DNA from 2 places in the Alkalilimnicola sp. S0819 genome. Region 1 is predicted to be linked to the other one. Evidence: predicted binding sites of a transcription regulator. Region 1 holds the regulator's gene; the other holds the start of a gene.
The links. Region 1 encodes sigma-54, which starts transcription at its own class of promoters, with help from an activator protein. Its sites were predicted from a motif close to TGGCANGNTNCNTGCTT; they were not measured.
Positions count from the first base shown of each region.

Region 2: the regulator sigma-54 is predicted to act here: its motif matches at 3,599-3,615, upstream of glnA (glutamate--ammonia ligase).

Region 1 covers NZ_WHIW01000008.1:85,895-92,849, reverse strand. The annotation lists gene GBG68_RS08635 (KpsF/GutQ family sugar-phosphate isomerase) at 1-574, shown strand, start outside; gene GBG68_RS08630 (KdsC family phosphatase) at 575-1,144, shown strand; gene lptC (LPS export ABC transporter periplasmic protein LptC) at 1,131-1,700, shown strand; gene lptA (lipopolysaccharide transport periplasmic protein LptA) at 1,681-2,202, shown strand; gene lptB (LPS export ABC transporter ATP-binding protein) at 2,199-2,924, shown strand; gene GBG68_RS08610 (RNA polymerase factor sigma-54) at 3,220-4,686, shown strand; gene hpf (ribosome hibernation-promoting factor, HPF/YfiA family) at 4,706-5,032, shown strand; gene ptsN (PTS IIA-like nitrogen regulatory protein PtsN) at 5,090-5,560, shown strand; gene GBG68_RS08595 (hypothetical protein) at 5,569-6,078, shown strand; gene rapZ (RNase adapter RapZ) at 6,095-6,949, shown strand; gene GBG68_RS08585 (PTS sugar transporter subunit IIA) at 6,946-6,955, shown strand, end outside.
Region 2 covers NZ_WHIW01000015.1:59,207-66,161, forward strand. The annotation lists gene glnG (nitrogen regulation protein NR(I)) at 1-20, opposite strand, end outside; gene glnL (nitrogen regulation protein NR(II)) at 17-1,066, opposite strand; gene GBG68_RS12075 (DUF4124 domain-containing protein) at 1,339-1,977, opposite strand; gene glnA (glutamate--ammonia ligase) at 2,136-3,551, opposite strand; gene GBG68_RS12085 (sulfurtransferase TusA family protein) at 3,732-3,962, opposite strand; gene glyQ (glycine--tRNA ligase subunit alpha) at 4,148-5,050, shown strand; gene glyS (glycine--tRNA ligase subunit beta) at 5,047-6,955, shown strand, end outside.

The DNA.
Region 1 (6,955 bases):
CCGCGCCGCCGACGAACACCTGGACGTGTCGGTGCGCGAAGAAGCCTGTCCCCTGGGGCTGGCGCCCACCTCCAGCACCACGGCGGCGCTCGCCATGGGCGATGCCCTGGCCGTGTCCCTGCTGGAGGCGCGTGGCTTCACCGCCGAGGACTTCGCCCGCTCCCACCCCGGCGGGCGCCTGGGCCGGCGCCTGCTGCTGCTCATTGAAGATGTGATGCACACCGGCGAGCGAATCCCCCGCATCAGTGCCGACGCGCCGCTGCGCGAAGCCCTGCTGGAGATGAGCCGCAAGGGCCTGGGCATGACCGCGGTGCTGGATGCCGACGGCCGCCCCGTGGGCGTGTTCACCGACGGCGATCTGCGCCGCAGCCTGGACGGCGCGGTGGATGTGCACACCACCCCGGTGCACCGGGTCATGACCCCCGGCGGCAAGCGGGTACAACCGGACCAGCTCGCCGCCGAAGCCCTGCAGGTCATGGAGCGGCACAAGATCAACGGCTTGCTGGTGGTGGCCGATGAGCAACTGGTGGGGGTGCTGAACATGCACGACCTGCTGCGGGCGGGAGTGGTCTGAATGACCTTGGAGCCTACCGAACACGCCTTCTGCGGCGCCGTGGATGAAACGCTGCTCGCGCGCGCCCGCCCCATAAAGATCCTGGTGATGGATGTGGACGGCGTGCTCACCGACGGGCGCATCAACATGGGCGCCGAAGGCGAGCTGCACAAGGCCTTCAACATCCTCGACGGCAAGGGCTTGAGCATGCTGCGCGAGGCGGGCGTGGAGCGCGCCCTGCTCACCGGGCGCAACTCGCCCCAGGTACAGCGGCGCGCCGAGGAACTGGGTATTCAGCACGTCCTGCAAGGCAAGCAGCGCAAATGGGAAGCGCTGGAGCCGCTGCTGCGCGGCCTTGCGCTCGCCCCGGAGCACTGCGCCTACATTGGCGACGATCTGATCGACCTGCCGGTGGCGCGCCGGGTGGGCCTGGCGGTGGCCGTACCCAATGCCCACCCCTGGCTCGCCGCCCACTGCCATTGGCAGACCCGCCTACCCGGTGGCGAAGGGGCGGTGCGCGAGCTCTGTGAGCTGATCCTGCTTGCCCGGGGCGAGCTGGGCGCTATGCTGCAGGCCTATGCGCAGGACTAGACTCTTCCCCGCGGTAACGCTGATCATCCTGGTGGCGTTGGCCTGGTGGCTGTCCCGTGACCGCGACGAATCACGAGACGCCGCCGACGCCGCCGCCGTCAGCGTCCCCGACGCCTTCTTCGAAGGCTTTCGCCTGCGCAGCACCGACGCCACCGGGCGCTGGGACTACCAAGTGGACTCGCCCCGGGTCGCCCACTACCCCGAGGATGACCGCTGGACGCTGGCCACGCCGCGCCTGGAGGCCTATCCCGAGGAAGGCGCGACCTGGCACGCCCACGCCGAGCAGGGTATCGCCTGGCCCGACGAGGACCGGGTGGAGTTGCGCGGCAGAGTCACGGTGCGCCGGGCGGCAAGCCCCGTGAACCGCCCGCTGGAGCTGGATACCGAAAACGTGCGCATCACCCCCAGCCGCGACTACGCCGAGACCGACGCCTACACCGAAGTCCGCCAGGGCGTCTCGCGTATCCAGGGCACAGGCGCCCGCGCCTGGGTGGCCGAAGACCGGGTGGAATTCCTCTCCGAAGTAAAGGGACACTATGTACCGGAAGACCAATAAGCTCCTCGCCCTGCTGGTTCTGGCGCTGCCCCTCGCCGCGGGCGCGCTCGAGAGCGACCGTGAACAACCCATCGAACTGGAAGCCGACCGCGCCGAGATGGACAACGTCAGCGGCGTGAGTGTGTACACCGGCAATGTGATCCTCACCCAGGGCACGCTGAAGATCACCGGCGACAAGATGACCGTCTACCAGACCGAGGGCGGCGAGCTGGACAAGGCCTACGTGGACGGCCGCCCCGCCACCTACCAGCAGCTGCCCGACGACCAGCCCCTGCCGGTCAAGGCCCGTGCCCCGCGCATGGAGTATTACGCCAGCGGCCCCGAGCGGGTCCGTCTGCTCCAGGGCGGCCTGATCACCCAGGGCCAGGACGAGTTCGAAGGCGAGACCATCGTCTATCTGGTGCAGGAAGACCGCATGCAGGCCGAGCGCGGCGAGGGCGAAGACCAGCGTATCCGCATCAAGTTCTTCCCCAAGGAAGATGACAAGGGCGACGCGCCATGAGCCGCCTGCTCGCCGAAGGCCTGATCAAGCGCTACAAGGGGCGCACCGTGGTCAAGGACGCCAGCTTCGCCCTGCAGAGCGGCGAGATCGTCGGCCTGCTGGGCCCCAACGGCGCCGGCAAGACCACCTCCTTCTACATGATCGTCGGCCTGATCGCCGCCGACGGCGGGCGCATCGTGCTGGACGGGCAGGACATCACCCGCCTGCCCATCCACACCCGGGCGCGGCTCGGCATCGGCTACCTGCCCCAGGAAGCCTCGGTATTCCGCAAGTTGAGCGTCGCCAACAACCTGATGGCCGTGCTGGAGACCCGCAAGGAGCTCAGCCGCGCCCAGCGCCGCCAGGAGCTGGACGCGCTGCTGGAGGAATTCCACGTCACCCACCTGCGCGATCAAATGGGCATCTCGCTCTCCGGGGGCGAACGGCGCCGAGTGGAAATCGCCCGGGCGCTGGCCGCCAACCCGCGTTTCATCCTGCTCGATGAGCCTTTCGCCGGCGTGGACCCCATCTCGGTGGTGGACATCCAGCAGATCGTGCGCCATCTGGCCGAACGCGGCATCGGCGTGCTGATCACCGACCACAATGTGCGCGAGACCCTGGGCATCGTGCAGCGGGCCTATATCCTGGGGGACGGCGCGGTGATCGCCGAGGGCAGCGCCGAAGAAGTGCTGGCCAATCAGCGGGTCAAGGAGGTCTACCTGGGGGAGCATTTCCGGCTCTAGGGGCACACGGATCGATCCCCCCGAGGCCTCTGCGGCAGCCGGGCGCGCCTCGGCGAGGCGGCGCCCGCCACGAATGGCCCAGACCCTTGGCCAGGGCGACGCCCCATCGCGCCTTGGCGGCGAACCGCCAGACGGTGAGAGGCCCAAAAGAAGGGGGCAGCGCCTCCCCGGGCCCGGCGCGGCCCGCCCGCCGTTCCAGCCCCGTGACAATTAGGCTACGATGGACGCTAAGCATGTACCCATCCCACACTAATCAGCGGCACGCAGCGCGCGGCATCGACCGACGCCCATGGGCATGAAGCAAAGTCTGCAAATACGCCTGGGGCAGCAGCTCACCATGACGCCCCAGCTGCAACAGGCCATACGGCTGTTGCAGCTCTCCAGCCTGGACCTGCAGCTGGAGATCCAGCAGGCGCTGGAGTCCAATGTCATGCTGGAGCTGGAGGAAGACACCGAGCCCAGCCTGGACCGGGAACTGTCCAGCCGCGAGCGCGACGAGGAACGCGAGGCCCGGGACGCCCCGGAGCCCGCGGAGGACAGCGCCCGGGATACCAGCGAGCCCAACGAGCACATCCCCGACGAATTGCCGGTGGACAGCCAGTGGGACGACGTCTACGACGGCTCCACCAGCTACAGCAGCCCCGAATTCGACGACCGCGACCCCTTCGCCAACGAGAGCGGCAGCGCGGGCGGCTTGCGCGCGCACCTGCGCTGGCAGGCGGATCTGTGCGGTTTCACCGAGAAGGACCGCTATATCGCCGAGATCCTCATCGACTCGGTGGCCGACGACGGTTACCTGCACATCGGCACCGAGGAGGTGCTGCAGGCCCTGCCCCCCGAGTGGCGGGTGGAACCGGAAGAGGTGGAAACGGTGCTTCAGCGCGTCCAGCGCTTCGACCCGGTGGGGGTGGCCGCGCGGGAGCCCCGCGAAGCGCTGCTGCTGCAGCTCGAGCCCCTGCCCCCCGACACCCCCTGGCTCGCCGAAGCGCGGCTGCTGGTGGACAAGCACCTGGAACTGCTCGCCGGGCGCCAATACAGCCAGTTGATGCGCCGCCTGAAGCTCGACCAGGACAGCCTGCGGGCGGTGGTCGCCCTGATCCAGACCCTGGATCCGCATCCGGGCGCGCGGATCAGCGACGAAACGCCCCAATATGTCATTCCGGATGTGTTCGTGCGCAAGCAGCGGGGGGTCTGGCAGGTGGATCTGAACACCGATGCCCTGCCGAAGATTCGGGTCAACGACTACTACGCCGGCCTGCTCAAGGGTGGCGAGAGCGCCACCCTGCGCGACCAGCTCCAGGAGGCGCGCTGGTTCCTCAAGAGCCTGCAGAGCCGCCACGAGACCCTGCTGAAGGTCGCCCGCTTCATCGTCGCCCACCAGCAGGGCTTCTTCGAGCACGGCGAAGAGGCCATGAAGCCGCTGGTACTGCGCGAAGTGGCCGAAGAGGTGGAGATGCACGAGTCCACCATCTCGCGCATCACCACCCAGAAGTACATGCACACCCCGCGGGGCACGCTGGAGTTCAAGTATTTCTTCTCCAGCCACGTCAGCACCGCCGATGGCCAGGAGTGCTCCGCCACCGCCATCCGCGCACGCATCCGCAAGCTCATCGCCGCCGAGGCACCCGACAAGCCCTTGAGTGACAGCAAGCTCACCGAGATCCTTCAGGACGAAGGCATTAACGTTGCCCGACGAACCGTGGCAAAGTACAGGGAAGCCATGAACATTGGTTCATCCACCGAGCGAAAGAGGCTCGCCTGAATACCCCAAAGGAGGCGGTATGCAGATCAACGTCACCGGCCATCACGTGGACATCACCGAGGCGCTCCGCAGCTACGTCAAGGACAAACTCGACCGCCTGGAGCGTCACTTCGACAACGTGGTGGATGTGCACGTCATTCTCACGGTGGAAAAGTTGGACCAGAAGGCCGAAGCCACCATGCTACTCAGTGGGGCCCGCATTCACGCCGAAGCCACCCACGAGGACATGTATGCCGCCATCGACGCGCTGATCGACAAGCTCGACCGGCAGGTCGTCAAGCACAAGGAAAAACTCACCGATCACCACCGTCGCGAAGGCGCCGCCCAGAAGGCAGCGCTCGAGTAACGCAGTCGGGGCGGCCCCAAAACGGGCCGCCCCGCTTCCATAGGCGCGCTAGAAAAAATGAACATCGTCGATCTGATCAGCCTCGAACGCATCGCCGTCGATGCGGACCTGGCCAGCAAGAAACGCTCCCTGGAGACACTCAGCGAACTGCTTACCCGGAACGCCGACACCCTGTCCGCGAACACGGTGTTCGAAAAACTGATCAGCCGGGAGCGGCTGGGCAGCACCGGCCTCGGCCGCGGAGTCGCCCTGCCTCACGCCCGCATCGAGGGCAGCAGCGAGGCGCTGGGCGCCTTCATCAAGTTGCAGAGCGGCGTGGACTTCGACGCCTTCGACAAGCAACCCGTGGACCTGATGTTTGCCCTGGTGGTTCCGGAGCACTTCACCGACGAGCACCTGCAGATCCTCTCCAGCCTGGCGGAGCTGTTCAGCGACCAGACGCTGTGCGAGCGCCTGCGCGGCGCGGAAACGCCCGAACAGATCCATCAGATGCTGCTGGACTGGCAGGCCACCCGGAACCCGTCCTGAACACAGACATGCCCATCCGCCCCACGAGCCCCGAAGTACAGACCATTCCCGGCGTCCTGCTGTCGCTGGATGGGCGGGGCGTGCTGCTCACCGGCGAGAGCGGCGTGGGCAAGAGCGAGACCGCCCTGCAGCTGATCGAACGCGGCCATCGGCTGGTGGCCGATGACGCGGTGGAACTGTACCCGGCCCCTGGCGCCCCCCGCGGACGCAGCCCCGAGGCGCTGCGCGGCCTGTTGGAGGTGCGCGGCCTGGGCCTGCTGGAGGTGACACGCCTGTTCGGTCCCGGCGCCTGGCTGGCCGAAACGAGCATCGCCCTGGAAATCGAATTACTGAAAGCCTCACCGGCGGACTATGCCGACTGGCCGCGACTGGAACCGCGCCACTGCGAACGGGCCTACCTGGGCCAAAGCCTGCCTTGCCTGCAACTGCCGGTCAGCCCCGGACGACCGCTGGCACTGCTGGTGGAAACCGCAACGCGCGGCCTGTCCCCGCCCACTGTCCGCCCATTGAGCTGTTGAGCACGGGGGCCTGCCCATGAAACTGGTTATCATCAGTGGCCTGTCGGGTTCGGGCAAGACTGTCGCCCTGCACACCCTGGAAGACCTGGGCTATTACTGCATCGACAATCTGCACGTGGGCCTGCTGGGCGCCTTCGGCCGGCACATCACCGACACCGGCATGACCGAGGAGGTGCGCTACGCGGTAGGCATAGACGCGCGCAACCGTCCCGAAGACCTGGCGCGCTTCGCACAGATCCTCCAGGAGCTGGAAGCCCAGCAGATCCACAGCCGGATTCTCTTTCTCACCGCCGACGACGATACCCTGCTCAAGCGCTTCAAGGAGACCCGCCGCAAGCATCCGCTGAGCGGCCCCGAGCGCACCCTTGCCGAGGCCATCGCCCGGGAGCGGGAACTGCTCGCCCCGATCCTCGCGCGGGCCGATCTCACCGTGGACACCACCGCCACCAATGTGCACCAGTTGCGCGAACTGGTGCGCGAGCGCATGCAGCTGGGCAAGCGCAGCCTCTCGCTGCTGATCCAGTCCTTCGGCTACAAGCACGGCGTGCCCACCGACGCGGATTTCGTCTTCGACGCCCGCTGCCTGCCCAACCCCCACTGGGAGCCGGCCCTGCGCCCGCTCACCGGGCGTGACGCGGCGGTGGAGCAGTACCTGCAGAACCAGGGCGAGGCGGTAGCCTATCTGGAGCAGATGCAGGGCTTTCTCGACCAGTGGATACCGGCCTTCGAGCGGGAGAACCGCAGTTATCTGACCATCGCCGTGGGCTGCACCGGCGGCCAACACCGCTCGGTGTGGTTGGCCGAGCAGATGCACCGCCACTTCAGAGGCCAGCGCGAGGGCGTGACCCTGCGCCATCGGGAGCTCACATGAGCGTAG
Region 2 (6,955 bases), on a different contig from region 1:
CAGACACCGGCCTCGATCATGGGTAATCCTCCAGCGGCAGCCACAGGGTGAAAACGGTGTGACCGGGCTCACTGGCACACTCGATCAGGCCCCCGTGCTGATTCACCAGGGTCTGGGAGATGGACAGCCCCAGCCCGGAACCCTGGGCACGGGTGGTGACCATGGGGTAGAAGATCTGATCCTGCAGCGGGGCGGGAATGCCCGGGCCGCTATCGATGATGTCGATGCGCGCCACCAGCTTGTGGGTGGTCTGATCGATGGTGAACTGGCGCTGGGTGCGGGTGCGCAGAACGATGCGCCCCTGCTCGCCCACCGCCTCCAGGCCGTTGCGCACCACGTTGAGCACCGCCTGGATGAGCTGGTCCGCCGCACCCCGGAAAGGCGGGATGCTGGGGTCGTAATCGCGCACGATCGCCACCTCGGGCGGCGCTTCGGCCCGCACCAGCTGGCGCACCCGTTCCAGCACCTCGTGGATGTTCACCATGCCCTGCTGGGGCGGCTGATGCGGGCCCAGCAGCCCATCCACCAGGGTCTGCAGACGATCCGCCTCGTGGATGATGACCTGGGTGTACTCCCGCAACCCGGCCTCGGGCAGCTCGCGCTCCAGCAACTGCGCCGCGCCCCGCAGGCCGCCCAAGGGGTTCTTGATCTCATGGGCCAGGCCCCGGATCAGCTCTCGGGTGGCCTTGTTCTGGGCAATGAGCTGATACTCGCGGCTGATGCGCAGATGCCGATCCAGCTGGCTGAGTTCCAGCAGGGCGTGCCCGCCGGCCAAGGGCGTGATGGTGCAGTCCACCGTCATGAGCTGGCCGTTGATCAGCAGGCGGCGCTCGCGCTCGGTGTAAGCCGCGCCGGTTTCCAATGCCTGGCGCAGCGCCTCGCCCAGGCCATCGGCGCCGGGGGCGAGCTGCTCCAGAGACTGGCCGGCGGCCTGGCGCGCGCTGGTGGCGAAGAGGATCTCGGCGGCGGGATTCATGTACCCCAGCCGGCCTTGCTCATCGAGCAGCGCCACGGCGGTGCTCAGATGCTCCTGGATATTGGGTGTGGCGCGTCGTTCGGCATTCATGGGGAATCTCGATGCAATAAGCGCACCAGCGGCGCATGGCGGCGGAGAACGCGCCACGGCGGGCGTTGGGCGGCGCGCTCAGGTGCCCAGTATAGAGAAGAGCGGTGGCGAGGCGCACCAATTTGGTGCATAAACGCGTTGCAGGCGCGGCGGGTGTCCGCGATAACACGATGGGCAGTCGGCTTCGGAGCCGCTAGCGCTCGGTGGAAAAGCGGCGAAATCGCGGCCATGAGCCGCCTCTACCGGCTACCGGGGCGTCGGCGGCTCGGCGATCATTGCAGGGGGGATCGCCCGCCCATGGGCGCGGGCGGCCGCGGTGCGCCGCCCCCGGGGGCAGGCGCGCCGGGCAGGGGGTTCGGGGCCTGGTTGTCGGCCCCGTCTCGATCTTCACCGGCCACGCTGGGCTTGTGGTAGTGGAAGCTCACGGTAGCGCTGCGGGCAAGGGTCTGCCCCTGCCCGTCCAGCACCACGGCGGCCAGGCTGTGGCTGCCCCGCTCCACGCCGGTGAGCTGGGCGGAGGGCGTGGCCACCGGCTGGCCGAAGGCGGCGCCATCGAGCAGGAACTGCACCCGGTGGCCGGGGCGCAAGCCCGGCTCCAGGGCGAGCTGCACCGGAATGGTGTTGGTGGTGTTGCGGAAGGTTTCGTCCGCGGCGGGCCGAGTGATGGCCACCCGGGCGTAGGGGGCTACGTCGGACTGCGCGGCGTCCCTGGGAGCGGCACGGCGGCCGGACGGCGCGGCCGACGGGCGCTGGCCCTCGAACTCGTTGGGCGGGCGCCGGGTCAGATCCAGGCGCTGGGCGCCCTCCACCGGCCGATCGCTGTAGTGGATGCGGCCCTGGGCATCGCGCCATTTGTAGACCTCGGCCTGGGCGAGCAGGGGCAGCAGCAGGATGAGCAAGAAGATACGCATACCGCAAAGATAGGGCATGGCGCGGGGTGCGGCAATGCGGCACGAAAAACCCCCGCCGGGGCGGGGGTGGGTGACGGTGCCGGGCCCGGAAGACACTGCGCGTTTCCCTTGGGCCGCGCTGGCGGGCGAAGGGAATCGATCCGTGTCTTCCGGGTGCCTCAGCAGCTGTAGTACATATCGAATTCCACCGGGTGCGTGGTCATGCGCAGGCGCTGGACTTCGTCCATCTTCAGCGCAATGTAGGCGTCGATGGCGTCATCGGTGAACACGCCGCCGGCGGTGAGGAACTCGCGGTCCGCGTCCAGCGCCTGCAGCGCCTCTTCCAGGGAGAAGGCCACCTTGGGAATGTCCTTCTCCTCTTCCGGCGGCAGGTCGTAGAGATCCTTGTCCATGGCATCGCCCGGGTGGATCTTGTTCTGGATGCCGTCCAGCCCCGCCATCAGCAAGGCGGCGAAGGCCAGATACGGGTTGGCGGTGGAGTCCGGGAAACGCACCTCGACACGCCGCGCCTTGGGGTTGGTGACGTAGGGGATGCGGATGGACGCGGAGCGGTTGCGGGCGGAGTAGGCCAGCAGCACCGGCGCCTCGAAGCCCGGCACCAGACGCTTGTAGCTGTTGGTGGAGGCGTTGCAGAAGGCGTTGATGGCCTTGGCGTGCTTGATCACACCACCGATGTAGTACAGCGCCATTTCGGACAGGCCCCCGTACTCATTGCCGGCGAACAGCGCCTTGCCGTCCTGGCCGATGGACATGTGCACGTGCATGCCGCTGCCGTTGTCACCCACCAGGGGCTTGGGCATGAAGGTGACGGTCTTGCCGTAGGCGTGGGCCACGTTGTGCACGGCGTACTTGAGGTTCTGCACCTCGTCGGCCTTCAGCACCAGGGTGTTGGCGCCCACGCCGATCTCGCACTGCCCGGCGGTGGCCACTTCATGGTGATGCACTTCCACGGTCTGGCCCATGGCTTCCAGCGCTTCGCACATGGCGCCGCGCAGATCATGCAGGGAGTCCACCGGGGGCACGGGGAAATAGCCACCCTTCACGCCCGGACGATGGCCCATGTTGCCGTCGGCGTAGACCCGCTCGGAGTTCCAGCCGGCTTCTTCGGAGTCGATCTTGCAGAAGCTGCCGCTCATGTCGGAGCCCCAGCGCACATCGTCGAACACGAAGAACTCGTTCTCCGGACCGAACAGGGCGCGATCGCCCACGCCGGTGGACTGCAGGTAGGCCTCGGCGCGACGCGCGATGGAGCGCGGATCACGCTCGTAGCCCTGCATGGTGGTCGGCTCGATGATGTCGCAGATGATGTTCAGCGTGGGCTCGTCGAAAAAGGGGTCGAGCACCGCGGTGGCCGCGTCGGGCAGCAGGATCATGTCGGACTCGTTGATGCCCTTCCAGCCGGAGATGGAGGAGCCGTCGAACATCTTGCCCGACTCGAAGAACTCCTCGTCCACCTCGCTGGCGGGAATGGTCACGTGCTGCATCTTGCCCTTGGTATCGGTGAACCGCATGTCCACGTACCGGATGCCTTCGTCCTGGATCTGTTTGATGACGTCTGCTGCTGTGCGAGACATTGCTCGACCTCCACTGGGGATAAAGCGATAAATTTCACGGGCTGAAGAAGCAGAAACCGTGCCAAGGCAGGCGCATCAGAAAAAACGGGCCTTTATGGTGCATGGGGCAGGCGCGCCGGGCAGACAATGCACCACGAAGAGGCAAGGGCGGCCAAAAACGCACCATTAAGGTGCAACCGCCTAGTCATCCAACTCCAGTCGTACCCGCCGAATGTCCCCCTGGCCCGGTTCGATCAGCAGCCGACAGTGGTGGCGGCCCGCCCAGTCCTCCAGCCCCGGCAGGGAATCCGGGTCGTCCAGCTCCAGCAGCAGGCTGTCCCCGGCGCAGAGCTGGCGGGCATAGGTTTCGGTGTGCAACAACGGTTCCGGTGCTCGCTGGCCGCGCAGGTCCAGATAATACTCGTGACTCATCCCGCCTCTCCGGGTCATCGGCTGTCGATCGCCCAGATATAGCCCATCCCGGGCCCAGGGGCAAAGCCGCCCCCTACATAGGGAGGCCGGGGACGGCTATACTCGCGGGCTCGGTTTTCGGCCAAAGCGCCGATGCACGCTCATAGGGGGTTTTCTTGGACACAGCCACGGGCACGGGAAGCGTGATGAGCTTCCAGCAACTCATACTGGCCCTGCAGGCGTACTGGGCCGAGCAGGGCTGCGTGATCCTGCAACCGCTGGACATGGAAGTGGGGGCGGGCACTTTCCACCCGGCCACCTTCCTGCGCGCCATCGGCCCGGAGCCCTGGAGCGCGGCCTATGTGCAGCCCTCCCGCCGCCCCACCGACGGGCGTTACGGCGAGAACCCCAACCGCGGTCAGCATTACTACCAGTTCCAGGTGGTGCTCAAGCCCTCGCCGCTGAATATCCAGGAGCTGTACCTGGATTCCCTGCGCCGGCTGGGCTTCGACCCGCTGGTGCATGACATCCGCTTCGTGGAAGACAACTGGGAATCCCCCACCCTGGGTGCCTGGGGCCTGGGCTGGGAGGTGTGGCTGAACGGCATGGAAGTCACCCAGTTCACCTATTTTCAGCAGGTCGGGGGGCTGGATTGCCAGCCGGTGATGGGCGAGATCACCTATGGCCTGGAGCGCCTGGCCATGTATCTGCAGGGCAAGGAGAGCATCTTCGACCTGATCTGGACCGAGGGCCCCGAGGGCGTGGTCACCTACGGCGATGTGTTCAAGCAGAACGAAGTGGAGATGTCGGCCTACAACTTCGAGCACGCCGACACCGAGGCCCTGTTCGGCTGGTTCGACACCTGTGAGCGCGAGAGCCAGCGCCTGATCGAAGCCGATCTGCCCCTGCCCGCCTACGAACAGGTACTGAAAGCCTCCCACACCTTCAACCTGCTGGACGCCCGCCACGCCATCTCGGTGACCGAACGCCAGGGGTACATCCTGCGGGTGCGCGCCCTCGCCCGGGCCGTGGCCCAGGCCTATCACGCCCGCCGCGAAGCGCTGGGCTTTCCGCTGTGCAAGAACAACGCTGACAAGGGGGCCGCATGAGTGTGGAAGGGCGCGATCTGCTGATCGAACTGGGCACCGAGGAACTGCCCCCCAAGGCCCTGCGCGGCCTCAGCGAGGCCCTGGCCGCGGAAATACTCAAGGGCCTGGCCGACGCCGAACTGGCCCACGCCGGCCACCACATCTACGCCGCGCCCCGGCGCCTCGCGCTGCGGGTGGAAAACCTGGCCCTGCGCCAGGCCGACAAGCAGATCGAACGACGCGGCCCGGCACTGGCCGCCGCCTACGATGCGCAAGGCCAGCCCACCAAGGCCGCCCAGGGCTTCGCCCGTTCCGTGGGCACCGAAGTCTCCGCCCTGCAGACCCTGAAGACCGACAAGGGCGCTTGGCTGGTCTACCGCGGCGAGCAGGCGGGCCGCCCCGCCGCCGAGCTCATCCCGGCGCTGCTGGAGCGCGCCCTGAACCGCTTGCCGATTCCCAAGCGCATGCGCTGGGGCGCGGGCGATGCCGCCTTCGTGCGCCCGGTGCACTGGCTGGTGCTGATGCACGGCGACGAGGTGATCGACGCCGAGCTGCTGGGCGTGCGCAGCGGCCGGGCGAGCCGCGGACATCGCTTCCATCACCCCGAGGCCATCACCCTCCGCAGCCCCGCCGACTACCCGGCGCAACTGCGTGAGGCCCATGTGCTGGTCGATTTCGCCCAGCGTCAGGCACGTATCGCCGAACTGGTGGCGCAGGGCGCGGCCAGCATCGAAGGGCGGGCCGTGGTGGACCCTGAACTGCTGGAGGAAGTCACCGCCCTGGTGGAGTGGCCGGAGCTGATCCTGGGCCGCTTCGACGAGGAGTTCCTGGACGTGCCCGCCGAGGCGCTGATCTCCAGCATGCAGGAGCATCAGAAGTACTTCCCCGTGCGCGATGGCGACGGCCGGCTGCTGCCGCGCTTCATCGCCATCGCCAATATCGCCAGCCGCGACCCGGCGCAGGTGCGCGCCGGCAACGAGCGGGTGATCCGCCCGCGCCTGGCCGACGCCGCGTTCTTCTGGAACCGGGACCGCCGCCACAGGCTCGCCGAGCAACGCAGCCGTCTGGCCGAGGTGGTGTTCCAGAAGCAGCTGGGCTCGCTGGCCGAGAAGAGCGCGCGGGTGGCGGCAGTCGCCGCCGAGCTTGCCTCGCGCCTGGGGGCCGACCCCTCCCAGGCCCGCCGCGCCGCGGAACTGGGCAAGTGCGATCTGATGACCGAGATGGTCGGGGAATTCCCCGAGTTGCAGGGCATCATGGGCCGCTACTACGCCCTGCACGACGGTGAGCCGGACGCGGTGGCCCAGGCCCTGGACGAGCAATACCAGCCGCGCTTCGCCGGCGATGAGGTGCCCGCCTCCACGCTCGGCCAGGTGCTGGCGGTGGCCGAGCGCGCCGACACCCTGATGGGCATCTTCGCCATCGGCCGCGCGCCCAGCGGCGACAAGGACCCCTTCGGCCTGCGTCGGGCCGCGCTGGGCCTGATGCGCACGCTCATCGAGCGGGAACTGGACGTGGATCTGCGTGAACTGCTCGCCGGCGCCGCCGCGCAGCAGCCCGCCGCCGTGAAGGCCGCCGAGCAGCTGGACGCCGTCTACGCCTTCTGCCTGGAGCGCCTGCGCGGCTACTACCAGGAGCAGGGCGTGGGGGTGGAAGTCTTCGATGCCGTGGCGGTGCTGGAACCGGCCCGCCCGCTGGACTTCCACCGTCGGCTCATCGCCTGTCGGGATTTCCAGCGCCTGCCCGAGGCCGAAAGCCTGGCGGCGGCCAACAAGCGCATCCGCAACATCCTGCGCAAGAGCGAGGAGGCGATCCCCGAGCAGGTGGACACCGCGCGCCTGGAGCAGGCACAGGAGCAGGCCCTGCACCAGGCCGTGCAGGCCGCCGACGCCGACGTGGCCCCGCTGCTGGCGGCCGGCGACTATGCCG